DNA from 3 places in the Allobosea vestrisii genome. Region 1 is predicted to be linked to each of the others. Evidence: predicted binding sites of a transcription regulator. Region 1 holds the regulator's gene; each other region holds the start of a gene.
What was found. The regulator LexA, encoded in region 1, represses DNA repair genes until DNA is damaged. The targets are predictions, from matches to a motif close to TGTTCNNNNTGTGTTCNG.

Region 1 (4,153 bases):
GGCAGGCCGGGGCTATGGCGGCGGCACTGGTCACCGGAAAGCGCGGGCTGATCAACGAAGCGACCAACAACGACCTGCGCGCCGCCGGCATCTACCACATCGTCTCGATCTCCGGCCTCCATATGGTGCTCGCCGCCGGAACGATCTTCTGGCTGGCGCGGGCGCTGCTCGCGCTGTCGCAGACGGCAGCGCTCCATTGGCCGGTGAAGAAGCTCGCGGCGCTCGCCGCCATGGCTGGCGCCACCGGTTACTGCGTCTTCTCGGGCGCCGAGGTCGCGACGGTGCGCTCGCTGATCATGACGCTGGTGATGCTGGGGGCGATCCTGGTCGACCGGCCGGCGCTCTCGATGCGCAATCTCGCGCTCGCTGCGATCATCGTGCTGCTGCGCGAACCCGAGGCAGTGCTTGGCCCAAGCTTCCAGATGTCGTTCGGGGCGGTCGCGGCGTTGATCGCCTTCGCCGAGCGTTGGCAAGAGCGCCCGCCCGACGCGGCGGCCGCGTCCTGGCCCTGGCCACTGCGGCCGCTCTGGCTCTCGGCTGTGGGTATCGTGACCACGACCATGGTCGCGACAGCGGCGACGGCGCCCTTTGGCGTCTTCCACTTCCAGACCTTCAATCCGTTCGGCCTGCTCGGCAATGCGCTGGCGCTGCCCTTCGTCTCGCTGATCGTGATGCCGGCGGCCGTCTTCGGCGTGCTGGCCTATCCGTTCGGGCTCGACTGGCCGGCCTGGGCGTTGATGGGCTGGGCGTCCGGCCTCGTGCTCCAGGTTGCCCATTGGGTCGCCGGCATCGACCGCTCCACCGTCGTGCTGCCGGCCTTCGACTCTCTTGCTCTGATCCTGTTCTCGCTGTCGCTGCTGTGGCTGACACTATGGACGACGGCGCTGCGCTTCCTCGCCGCGCTGCCGCTGGTCGGCGGCCTTGCGCTGGCCTCGGCACCGTCGCGGCCGGACATCCTGATCGAGCGCGACGGCTCGGGCGTGCTGGTGCGTGGGCCGGAGGGGAAGATGGTGCTGGCGGGCAAGCCGAGCCGCTTCGTGCTGACGCAATGGCTGCATGCCGACGGCGATTCCCGGTCGCCCGACGATGCCGACTTGCGCGAGGGGGGCCGCCTGCGATGCGCGCGGCTGCGTCATCCGCCTGCCGGATGGCCGTAGCGTCACCTATACGCGCGACCGCACCGCTTTGGTCGAGGACTGCCAGCGAGCCGATCTTGTGGTGACGTCGCTCTATTGGAGCGCGCCTTGCGCTGCCCGATTGATCGACCGCAGCGCGCTCATGCGCGACGGCGCGACCGCCTATCATGCGGCCCGCGGCGGCTGGCGCGCGCTAACGGCCGACGAGGCGACCCGCCTGCGTCCGTGGACCCGTGCGCGGCCGGAAACGAGGCCAGCACCCGAGCCCACTGCTGTGCCGGTACCCGCGGCTGCGGAGCCCGCACAGGATGCCGAGGTATTTCAGTAACGTCGCATCAGGTTGACGAGGCGGCCCTGGATCTTGACCCGGTCCGGCCCGAGCACGCGCGTCTCGTAGGCGGGATTGGCGGCTTCGAGCGCGATCGAGGAGCCGCGCTTGCGCAAGCGCTTCAGCGTCGCTTCCTCGTCGTCGATCAGGGCGACGATGATGTCGCCTGTATTGGCGCTGTCCTGCTTGCGGATCACGACCGTGTCGCCGTCGAGGATACCGGCCTCGATCATCGAATCGCCGCGAACTTCGAGCGCATAATGCTCGCCGCCGCCCAGCATATCGGCTGGCATAGAGACGCTATGGCTGCGGTCCTGGATCGCCGAGATCGGCGTGCCGGCGGCGATGCGGCCCATGACGGGGATCGAGACGGTGGAGCGTCCGCTCTCCTCGGCGCCCGCGGGGCGCGGCTTCGCCAAGGTGGCTGCCGGTGCCGGCGGGGTCTGGCCGAGCCCGCCCTGGACGATTGAGGGGCTGAAGCGGGCGCGCTGCGCCTGCTGGCCGCCGATGCCGTCCGGCATCTTGATGACTTCGAGTGCCCGCGCCCGGTTGGGGAGCCGGCGAATGAAGCCGCGCTCTTCCAGCGCCATGATCAGCCGGTGGATGCCGGATTTGGAGCGCAGGTCGAGCGCGTCCTTCATTTCGTCGAAGGAGGGCGGTACGCCGGATTCGCGCAGGCGCTCGTGGATGAAGCGGAGCAGTTCGAACTGTTTGCGTGTCAGCATGGTCGCGCCGCTCGCCTCTCGGGCTAGAATCGAAACAAAGCACGAACACCATACCTGTTCGCTTTGTGTTCCGCAAGGCACGCCTTGTCGTAACGCGACCCAGTCAGCGCAGTCGAATGATCCGGCAGGGATCGCCCGCTGTGGCTGCCTCGGCGAAGACCTGGCGGATCACCAGGGCCTCGGCGCGCGACAGGTTCGCCAGCATCGACGAATCCTGCTTGGCAAAGGGCCTGACGCGCCGCTCGCCATCGACGGTTTCGAAAGTGGCGCGCAGATAGTCTTGGCGCTCGTCATTGGCCGGCAGATCGGCGGCGAGGATGGCGGGCTCGCTGCGGTCGCGCTCGGGATCATCGATGCCGAGCAGGGCCTCGACCAGCGGGATGGCAAAGAGATGCCCGCAGACGATCGAGGAGACCGGGTTGCCCGGCAGGCCGAGCGCGACCATGGCGCCGAGGCGGCCCATCATCATCGGCTTGCCCGGGCGCATCGCGATCTTCCAGAAGCCGAGCGCCATGCCCTGCGCCTTCAGCGCCGCCTGGACGAGATCGTGCTCGCCGACCGAGGCGCCGCCGAGTGTGATCAGGACATCGGCCCCGGCCTTGCGGGCCGCCTCGATCTTGCCGGCGAGGTCGGGATGGTTGTCGCGGGCGATGCCGAGATCGAGCGCCGTGCCGCCGGCCTGCTCGACGAGCGCGGCGAGGGCGAAGCTGTTGGAGGCGACGATCTGGTCGGGGCCGACCGGCTCGCCGGGCAGGACGAGCTCGTCGCCGGTGGCGAGAATCGCAACCAGCGGCTTGCGGCGGACGGCGAGCGTCGGATGCCCGGCGGCCGCGGCGAGGCCGAGCGCGGCGCTGTCGAGCCGGCGACCGGCTTTCAGCAGGACCTCGCCGGTCCTGAAGTCGAGCCCCGCTAGCCGGACGAATTGGCCCTGATCGGTGGGTTTGGTGACACGGATCACCGGGCCGCCCACACCCTCTGCATGTTCCTGAATGAGGATCGTGTCCGCGCCCGCGGGCAGCGGTGCTCCGGTAAATATTCGTACCGTCTCGCCAAGAGAAATCTTGCCGGGGAAGCCGCGGCCAGCGGCGGATTCGCCGATGACGCGAAGCTGCGCGCCCCGGGCCAAGTCCTCGCCGCGCACGGCATAGCCGTCCATCGCCGAATTGGCGAAGGGCGGCTGGGTCCTGAGCGCGGCGACATCCTCGGCCAGGACGCGGCCGGCGCATTGCGCCAGCGGCAGCGTCTCGGCAGGCGTCGGGCCGGGCACGCTGTCGAGCAGCGCCTTGAGTGCGACGGGGACGGGGGTGAGGCTCATGCCGATCGCCCTGCGAGCTCATAGGTTCCGGACTTGCCGCCGGATTTGTGCACGAGCTGGATGCCTTCGATATGCATGGCGCGATCAACCGCCTTCACCATGTCGTAGACGGTGAGGCAGGCGACGCTGACGGCGGTCAGCGCCTCCATCTCGACGCCGGTCTTGCCGGTGAGCTTGACTTCGGCGCGGACGCGCACGCCTGGCAGCGCCTCATCGATCGTGAGGTCGACCGCGATCTTCGAGAGCAGTAGTGGGTGGCAGAGCGGGATCAGTTCATGTGCTCGCTTGGCCGCCATGATGCCGGCAAGGCGGGCGGTGCCGAGCACGTCGCCCTTCTTGGCCTCGCCGTCGCGGACGATGGCGAGCGTCTCGGCTTGCATCACCACATGGCCTTCGGCGACCGCGACGCGGACGGTCTCGGCCTTGTCGCCGACATCGACCATATGGGCCGCGCCCTTCTGATCGAGATGGGTGAGCCGGCTCACGCCGCCGCCTCAGTGGTCTTGCCAGTCAGAAGCTCGCGCGTTGCAGCCGCCACGTCCGCTTGGCGCATCAGGCTCTCGCCAACGAGGAAGGTGTTGACGCCACAGCCTTGAAGGCGGGCGATGTCGGCATGGCTGAAGATGCCGCTCTCGCCGACGAGCAGGCG
Region 2 (4,153 bases), 2.6 Mb from region 1:
TCCGTCGTGACGAGCACCGTGCGGGTCATCGGCGTCTTGGCCTTTCAGCGACGCCCGACCGAGAAACTTACGCTTGCGCAGGCGCGGCGCTGGGAGACCTGGTACGCGGCGGCCGCGTTGACCTTCACGATCGTGATCGCCGCGCTAACAATCCGCATTTTCCATGCCGAGTACGCCGATGGCTACATCCTGGCGGTCGGGTTGGCGATGGGCATCAGCTCCGGAGCCTGCTCGCGGGCCGTGAGGTTTTGGATCTGTTGCGCGATCTGCACCCTTGCCGTTGGCATCCTCATCGCGGCCCTTGCCTTCACCGGCGACGACCTGCTCCAGTCAATGGCGTTCCTGCTAACCCTCTATCTCCTCAGCATCTACGATGCTGCGGCCCGGAACGTCAGCCAGTTGGAGGCCGTCCTGATCGGCCAACGCGAGCTCGATTTCGCCGCGCGCAAAGATGCCCTGACTGGCATTGCCAACCGTCGTGCTTTCGACGAGGCCATGACGACGGCGGCTGCCTCCGAGAAGGCATTCTCGCTCCTCCTGCTCGACCTGGACGGGTTCAAGGCCGTCAACGACCGTCTCGGCCACGCGGCCGGCGACGACCTCCTTCGCCAAGTCGCCAATCGGTTGGCGACGGTCACGCGCGATGGCGACCTCATCGCCAGGGTGGGCGGCGACGAGTTCGCCATCATCGCTCCCGGCGCCGACGCGGGACAGGCAAGGAGTCTGGCCGAGCGCGTGGTGGCGCGGGTCGGGCACCCCTACATCCTGCTGGGATCGCCGGCTGACGCGGGCACTTCGGTCGGCATCGAGACTGTGCCGGCCGGCGACAGGTACCACGACCCCGAAACTCTGCGCCGTGCCGCTGACGAGGCACTCTACGCCGCCAAGCGGGCCGGCAAGGGCCGCGCGATGTTCGCTCAGCTCCGGAGCGTCGCCTAGAGGGAGTTTATGAAACGTGAGGCTAAATGCGCTCAATCTCGCCCAGCAATACCTCGCACACTTGCGGAGGAGACCAAGACGGACGAACTGCTGACGAAGATCAGCTCGTCGACCAACTTGGCGGCGTAGCCAAAGCAAAGGCCGCCTGATTCGTGGCGACAGAGTGCCAGCCGAGCGCCGCTCGGCGGGCACTTTGTTGGAACTAGGTGCGACGTCATCCCTTGGACCTTGGCCAAAACCGCGTCGGCTTCAGCCGAGATGACCGGCGTCACGAAGATGTCGTCGTGGCGGAAAATGTAGTCCTCGTGATCGAGGACGATGCAATGACGGGGCGACGCTCACTTGCGGCTATTGAGCTGCGGTCGCAGCCGAAAGACCACTCACGACTTTGACACATGCTCGGGCTTGCCCTTGCGTTTGGTCGAGGCGAGATCGTCGAATTCGCGTTCGTTCATCGATTTCTCCATCGATTTGGAAGCACCCTTGAGTTCGCTTTTCTTAATGTCGCCGCGCTTGGCGGCCAAGGCGGCGCCTGCCGCCTTTTGCTGAGCTGCTGATTTTGCTGGCATGTCCATCTCCTAGCTAGCGCCTTTCCAAAGCGGCACCTCCTAAACAAGCCAATTGCGGAGGCGTTCCCGCGGGATCGGCTCGGACAGGCCCTGCACCTTTCGCCGTCATCGGCTTCATGTCGCCGCCTCCTTCATGAATTCGGGGTGGCGGTGCGCCGAGCCCGCAATTGACGGGGCGGCAGCGATGATGCTTCCACTTGGCAGCATCGGCCGTATCGCGCTATGTAAAGTTCCCGTTTCGTTCGCGAGAGCCCGGCATGACGCGTCGCTCCGGCAGTGCCGATCTGCCTTTGCACTACGGCCGTGTGCCGGCCTGGCTCGCCCAGCGCATGACCAGTCTCGGCGCCGTCATCTGCGAAGCGATTATCCATCACTATGGCCGTGACGAGTTGCTGCGGCGTCTGGCGCATCCGTTCTGGTTCCAATCCTTCGGCGCGGTGATGGGCATGGACTGGCACTCTTCGGGCATCACCACGAGCGTGATCGGGGCACTGAAGCGCGGGCTGACGCCGCTCGCGGGCGAGCTCGGCTTGCATGTCTGCGGTGGGCGAGGCAGGCATTCCCGGCAGACGCCCACCGAGCTGGAGCGGATCGGTGCCCAAGTCGGCTTCGATGGACACGCCTTGGCCAAAGCAAGCCGCCTCGTCGCCAAGGTCGACAGCGCTGCCGTGCAGGACGGTTTCGACCTTTATCTGCACGGCTTCTTCGTCACCGATGATGGCCAATGGGTCGTGGTGCAGCAGGGCATGAACGGCGATGGCGGCCTCGCCCGCCGCTATCATTGGCAGTCGGAAGGCCTCGGAAGCTTCGTCGAGGCGCCCCACGCTGCCATCGACGGCAAAAACCAGGGCGAGATCATCAACCTGACCGATGCGCGCGCGGCCTCTTCACGACAGGGCCAGGTCGCAATGCTGTGCGAGATCGGGCCCGACGCCATCGTCAGGGAGTTCGCTGCGCTGGAACGCGACCGCGTCCCGCCTGCCCTCTCGCCAGCGCAACTCGCCCTGCCCCATCTGGTGATGCCGGTGCATCACGATGTCCGGCCCAAGGATGTGATCGCGCGGCGTCTTCATGGAGCGCTCGCTGCAGCGGCCGACTGCGCCCCGGCTGACTTCTCGGACCTGCTTCTCGTGCCCGGCGTCGGGGCCCGCACCGTGCGCTCACTTGCAATGGTGGCCGAGGTGGTTCATGGCGCGCCGTGCCGCTTCGCCGATCCGGCGCGCTTCTCGCTCGCGCATGGCGGCAAGGACCGTCACCCTTTCGCCGTGCCGACCAAGGTCTACGACCAGACGATCACAGTGCTGAGATCTGCGGTCGATCGGGCCAAGCTCGGGGAGGAGGATCGCCTCGCCGCGATCGTCCGACTCGACCGCGAGAGTCGCAGGCTGGAGCGTATCGCCATGGGCCCGACACTGGACGATTATGTGACCGAGGAACGCCGACGTTCGGCGGAGTATGGCGGGCGGAGCGTTTTTGGTTGGGAGCAACGGGAGCCCAAGACTGCCCAGGCTGCGACGCCGAAAATCCGCCCAGCGCGACATGCGAGCGCGGAGGCTCAGACGCCCTGAGCATTTGCGCATGTCACGAGGCGTTCTGCTCCTCAGCGAAGATGACCTCGCCAACACCAAGTGAGATGGCCTCGACGCGCCCGTCGACGCTTAGGCCGTGATGGAGACGAAAGCCGCCGAGATCGAGGGTGTCGGATCAAAACCCTATCGAAGGGGAAAGCGCCTGCTCAATTGAGGGGAGCCCTGAAGGCCAAAACGCCATGGCTTTTCACGGGCCTGGCTGATCCCGATCCGCGGACCCACAGCGACATCAGGTTCACAGGTTCGATCACTGAGCTTGAAGGGCTCCTGATAGACCGGCAGAGCGTCAAAGCTGGCGTCGATGGCTAGCGCTTGAGCCAGCCGGCCGGGACCGCTGCACAACGGCGATGCTCCACCGCGCCTTTCGAGCATGATATCCAAACCGGCGGTAGGTTCGAGGGCACGGAGCAGGACGGCGCCGCCGCCTCGGGCCACGATGTTGAAACACCAATGAAGGCCGTATGACCGATAGACATATGCTGTCCCGGCATGGCCGAACATCGCGGCGTTGCGCAAAGTCGGCCCGCGAAAGCTGTGTGAAGCCGGGTCGTCGCGCGTGTAGGCCTCGGTTTCAACGATCACGCCCCCGACCCCGGCGACGAACATCGAGACCCCAATCAAACGGATTGCAAGCTCCGGTGCCGCGCGATCGAAGAATTCGATTGGGAGAAGAATCGGCCGGCAGTCGTCGAGATGGCCGGATGTCATCAGAGCCAACACGCAAGAATGTCTGCCACGGCTACGACCTGTTCGAAAAGTCCACGCCCGACCGCAGCCAAGCGAGCTGAACGTATACTGGTTTCTACCGCAATCCTTAGGGGCGCTGCTCAGTCCAAGTGCAGTTTTCCGAGATTGCCCGGCAGCCCCGACACCGACAGGTCATCGGGACGGGTTAGGCCCGACACTGGCTCGGGACCGTGAGACTGCTCACCCTTGTGGGCTTCGTCCCACGCGCGAATGGCCGCAACCAGCCTGGCGAGCTCGCGCGCCTCGGGAGTCCCTTCAGGTGCATCGCTGATCGCATTGGCGCGTATGGCCGCCGCATCATATTCGGCC
Region 3 (4,153 bases), 2.2 Mb from region 1:
CGCGTTCCTCGCTGCTGGTTGGCTCGGCGGCTTCCTTTAAAAACGATCGCTCAGCTCGAAAGTTTATGTCGTTGAGATCGTTAACGAAATTCTTGAAGCGAACGTGAACGTCGGTGCCATAGGTCGCCATGGATGAAAACTGCCTCGGATCACCAGCTGCATCGGCGGCGCGATCCGTTAGTTCCTGGACCTTGCCGAGCATATGGCAAGCATTCTTTGCTTCCTCTGTCGTCAAATTCCCAACGAAGGCGAGGTCCATCTGCCCAGGCTTGCTCGACTGATAGTCGCGCGGCACGAAGCCCATGACGGTTCGCGGGCCGTCGATGTCGTCGCCGGGTGAAAGCCAGCCGAATAGGACGGCACCCGCGACGGCCACACCTGCTGGATTGGGTGGCGCAAACGCCTGCTGAACCGTCGCCTCCCGCTCTGGCCCGCGCTCGGTCCAGGTCGAGCGCGACAGGACTTCGCCATCGGGGCCACCATCGCGGATCGTCTGGGTGCGTTCGGAAGTCTCGAAGGTGGTCTTGCCGCCCTCGGGCAGGGTTATGGTGTGGCGCTCCTCCCAGTTGCTCTGGCGCCCAGGCTCGGCGAACTCGGACTGGATGGTCGAGCCGTCGCGATTGACCACGGCGCGCTCGGCCAGCGAGCCATCGGGGCGGGTGGCGTCCTGATAGAAGGCCCAGCTCTCATCGCCGCTGGTATCGGCGACGACGTCACTGAAACTCAGCGCGGTCGACAGGGCGCTGCCGAGATCGCCCAGCCAGTCGGTTCCCGTCAGCGTCGGATTGCCGCCGCCTCCGCCGCTGGTCCATTGCCCACCACCGGCATCGCCGGCCGGCACGCGCGGCTGGTCAGGATTGTACTTGCGGGCGAGTTCGTGCCGGAGCAGCCGCGTCTGTGCCTTCAGCGAGACGAGCCTGCGGCGCAGAAGTACGATCTCGCGCCAGCGCGCGCTGTCACTGGCTGAATGATGCGGATGGTCCGGCATGACGTGCTCCCTGGTTTGGAGCGCGCTATTCTGAGGCCGCCGGAACCGCCGGGGATAAGATCGCCCGCTATCCCCGATCGCGCTTCAGCCGCCATCCGACCTGCACTGCATGGGGCCTCCGCCATCCGACGAATTGCGGGAGGTCTGGGTGAGGGGATAGCCTTTCCGGCGATTCGCCTCCGGAGCCGCCATGTCCAGCGATTTCGCCTTGCCGCCCGGCCTCAGGCATCGCCAGGTCGTCGTGCGCGACACCGTCTTGCATGTCGCCGAGGTCGGCGACGGGCCGGCGGTGCTGCTGCTGCATGGCTGGCCGGAATTCTGGATGAGCTGGCTGCCGCTGATGAACCGGCTGCATGGCGAATTCCGATTGATCGCGCCTGATCTGCGCGGCTTCGGCGACAGCGGGAAATCACCCACGCCGCGCAGCGATGTCGGCGCCAACGCCCATGCCGACGACATGGCGGCGTTGCTGGAAGCGATCGGTGCCGGCCCGGTCGGCGTCGTCGGCCACGATGTCGGCGCCTATGTCGCGCAAGGGCTGGCGCGGCGCCATCCGCAGCGGGTCGAGAAGCTGCTGTTCTTCAACTGCCCGACGCCGAGCGTCGGCTCGGCCTGGGTCCGCGACGGCCATGTCAACGAGATCTGGTACCAGTCCTTCCAGCAATTGCCGCTGGCGGAGCAGCTGATCGGTTCGAGCCGCGAGGCCTGCGCCCTCTATCTCGGGCATTTCCTGACGCATTGGTGCCATCGCAAGGATGCTTTCGCGCCGGTCTTCGACCTTTGGGTCGAGAACTTCATGAAACCCGGCAATCTGCGTGGGGGATTCGACTGGTACCGCAGCCAGAACGCGGCGCGGATCGCCGCGATCGACGGTCATCCGGCGCCGTCCGTGCCGATCCATCAGCGCACCCGGGTGCATTGGGGCCGGCACGATCCGATCCTGAAATCGGAGTGGACGACCTTCCTGTCGCACTATTTCGACGATGTGGAGGTGACCTTCTGCGAGGACGCTGGCCATTTCGTCCATGTCGAGGCGCCGGACGAGGCAGCGCAGGTCCTGAGCGAGGTCTTCGGGGACTGACCGGACGCCTGCCTGCGGCAATCGTCGTCTTGCCCCTCGTTCTGTCGCCAGAACGCCCTACATGAGCGAAAGCGGCCCTCGCGCGCGCAAGTCGGCGAAGGATGGACAATGAAGGCGATTCAAAATCTTGTGGTTTTTGAATCGCTTGCCGCAATATCTCGCCGTGAACGAAACCTGATTCTGTGGGAGTCAGCGATTCGCCCCCGCTTCGTTCCGGACTCGTTCTGTTCACGGAGCGGGTCGCTTTCAGGCCACCCGACTCGATAGGGCTCGCGGCCGCCCAGACTGCAGGAAAGCTCCAGCGTCTTGATCCAACCTCGTTCCCTTCCGCCTTCGCTCCGCGCCCGCGGTGTCACGGCGGTGCTCGGCCCGACCAATACTGGCAAGACCCATCTCGCCATCGAGCGGATGGTGGCGCATCCGACCGGCATGATTGGCCTGCCCCTGCGCCTGCTGGCGCGCGAGGTCTATCAGCGCGTCGTCGACAAGGTCGGCCCGGAGGCAGTCGCGCTGATCACGGGCGAGGAGAAGATCAAGCCGGAGCGGCCGAGGTTCTGGGTCTGCACGGTCGAGGCGATGCCGCGTGACCTCGCCGTCGATTTCGTCGCGATCGACGAGATCCAGCTCGCAGCCGATCTCGACCGCGGCCACGTCTTCGCCGATCGCCTGCTCAATCATCGCGGCCGCGAGGAGACGATGCTGATCGGGGCCGGCACGATGAGGCCGCTGGTCGAGCAGCTCATCCCCGGCGTCAATGTCGTCTCGCGTCCGCGCTTGTCGAACCTCTCCTTCGCCGGCGACCGCAAGATCACCCGCCTGCCGCGGCGCTCGGCGATCGTCGCCTTCTCGGCCGAGGAGGTGTATGCGATCGCGGAACTGATCCGCCGGCAGAAAGGTGGGGCGGCGGTGGTGCTCGGCGCGCTCTCGCCGCGCACGCGAAATGCCCAGGTCGAGATCTACCAGTCGGGCGATGTCGACTATCTCGTCGCCACCGACGCGATCGGCATGGGGCTCAATCTCGATGTCGACCACATTGCCTTCGCCGGGGACAGCAAGTTCGACGGCCATCACTATCGCAAGCTCAACCCGGCCGAGTTCGGGCAGATCGCCGGCCGCGCCGGACGGCATCTGCGTGACGGCACCTTCGGCACGACCGGGCGCTCGCCCCCCTTCGAGCAGGAGCTGGTCCAGGCGATCGAGGACCACCGCTTCGAATCGGTCCGGCAGATGCAATGGCGCAATTCCGATCTCGATCTGCGTTCGATCGCCGGCCTCATCGACAGCCTCAACATCCAGCCGCAGGAGCCGGGGCTGACTCGCGCCCTGATCGCCGAGGATATGACGACGCTGGAAATCCTGGCACGCGATCAGGACATCGCGCGATTGGCGCAGGGCAAACCGGCCGTGACGCGGCTCTGGGAGGTCTGTGGCCTGCCCGATTACCGTAAGATCGCACCGATGCAGCATGCCGAGCTGGCGACGACATTGTATCTGCGCCTGATGCGCCATGGCCGGCTCGATCCGGACTGGTATGCCGGCCAATTGGCCGCCCTCGACCGCGTCGATGGCGAGATCGACACCCTCTCGGCCCGCATCTCCCAGGTCCGGACCTGGACCTATGTTGCCAACCGGCCGGACTGGTTGCTCTATCCAGAGCATTGGCAGGGGGTGGCGCGTCTTGTAGAGGACAGGCTGTCGGACGCTTTGCACGAACGGCTTGCCAGCCGATTCGTTGATCGGCGTACGAGCGTGTTGATGCGTCGCCTGCGGGAGAATGCAATGTTGGAGGCTGAAGTCACCGCGACTGGCGATGTCCTGGTCGAGGGTCAGCATGTCGGATTGCTGCAGGGCTTCCGTTTCACGGCCGACCCGAAGGCGGGTGGGCCGGAAGCGAAGGCTCTGAATGCTGCGGCGCTGAAAGCGCTGGCTGGCGAGCTGGAGGCACGCGCCTCGCGCGTCGTGTTGGCCGGCGACGATGCTTTCGTGCTCTCGCATGATGGGCTGGTGCGCTGGATCGGCGAGCCCGTGGCGCGCCTGACTGCCGGCGAGAAGGTACTGGAGCCGCGCCTGCGCCTGATGGTCGA

Region 2: QO058_RS14645 (DUF763 domain-containing protein) is a predicted target of LexA. The motif match lies at 1,737-1,754, and genes of this name have one in related genera.
Region 3: QO058_RS12915 (helicase-related protein) is a predicted target of LexA. The motif match lies at 2,279-2,296, and genes of this name have one in related genera.

Annotation. Positions count from the first base shown of each region.
Region 1 covers NZ_CP126307.1:386,473-390,625, reverse strand. Annotated here, with positions in the region: gene QO058_RS01875 (ComEC/Rec2 family competence protein) at 1-1,157, shown strand, start outside; gene lexA (transcriptional repressor LexA) at 1,458-2,189, opposite strand; gene QO058_RS01865 (molybdopterin molybdotransferase MoeA) at 2,293-3,504, opposite strand; gene moaC (cyclic pyranopterin monophosphate synthase MoaC) at 3,501-3,989, opposite strand; gene trpC (indole-3-glycerol phosphate synthase TrpC) at 3,986-4,153, opposite strand, start outside.
Region 2 covers NZ_CP126307.1:2,956,674-2,960,826, reverse strand. Annotated here, with positions in the region: gene QO058_RS14655 (GGDEF domain-containing protein) at 1-939, shown strand, start outside; gene QO058_RS14650 (DUF3008 family protein) at 1,320-1,508, opposite strand; gene QO058_RS14645 (DUF763 domain-containing protein) at 1,766-3,076, shown strand; gene QO058_RS14640 (DNA-3-methyladenine glycosylase) at 3,221-3,805, opposite strand; gene QO058_RS14635 (hypothetical protein) at 3,925-4,153, opposite strand, start outside.
Region 3 covers NZ_CP126307.1:2,597,443-2,601,595, reverse strand. Annotated here, with positions in the region: gene QO058_RS12925 (hypothetical protein) at 1-988, opposite strand, end outside; gene QO058_RS12920 (alpha/beta fold hydrolase) at 1,179-2,069, shown strand; gene QO058_RS12915 (helicase-related protein) at 2,379-4,153, shown strand, end outside.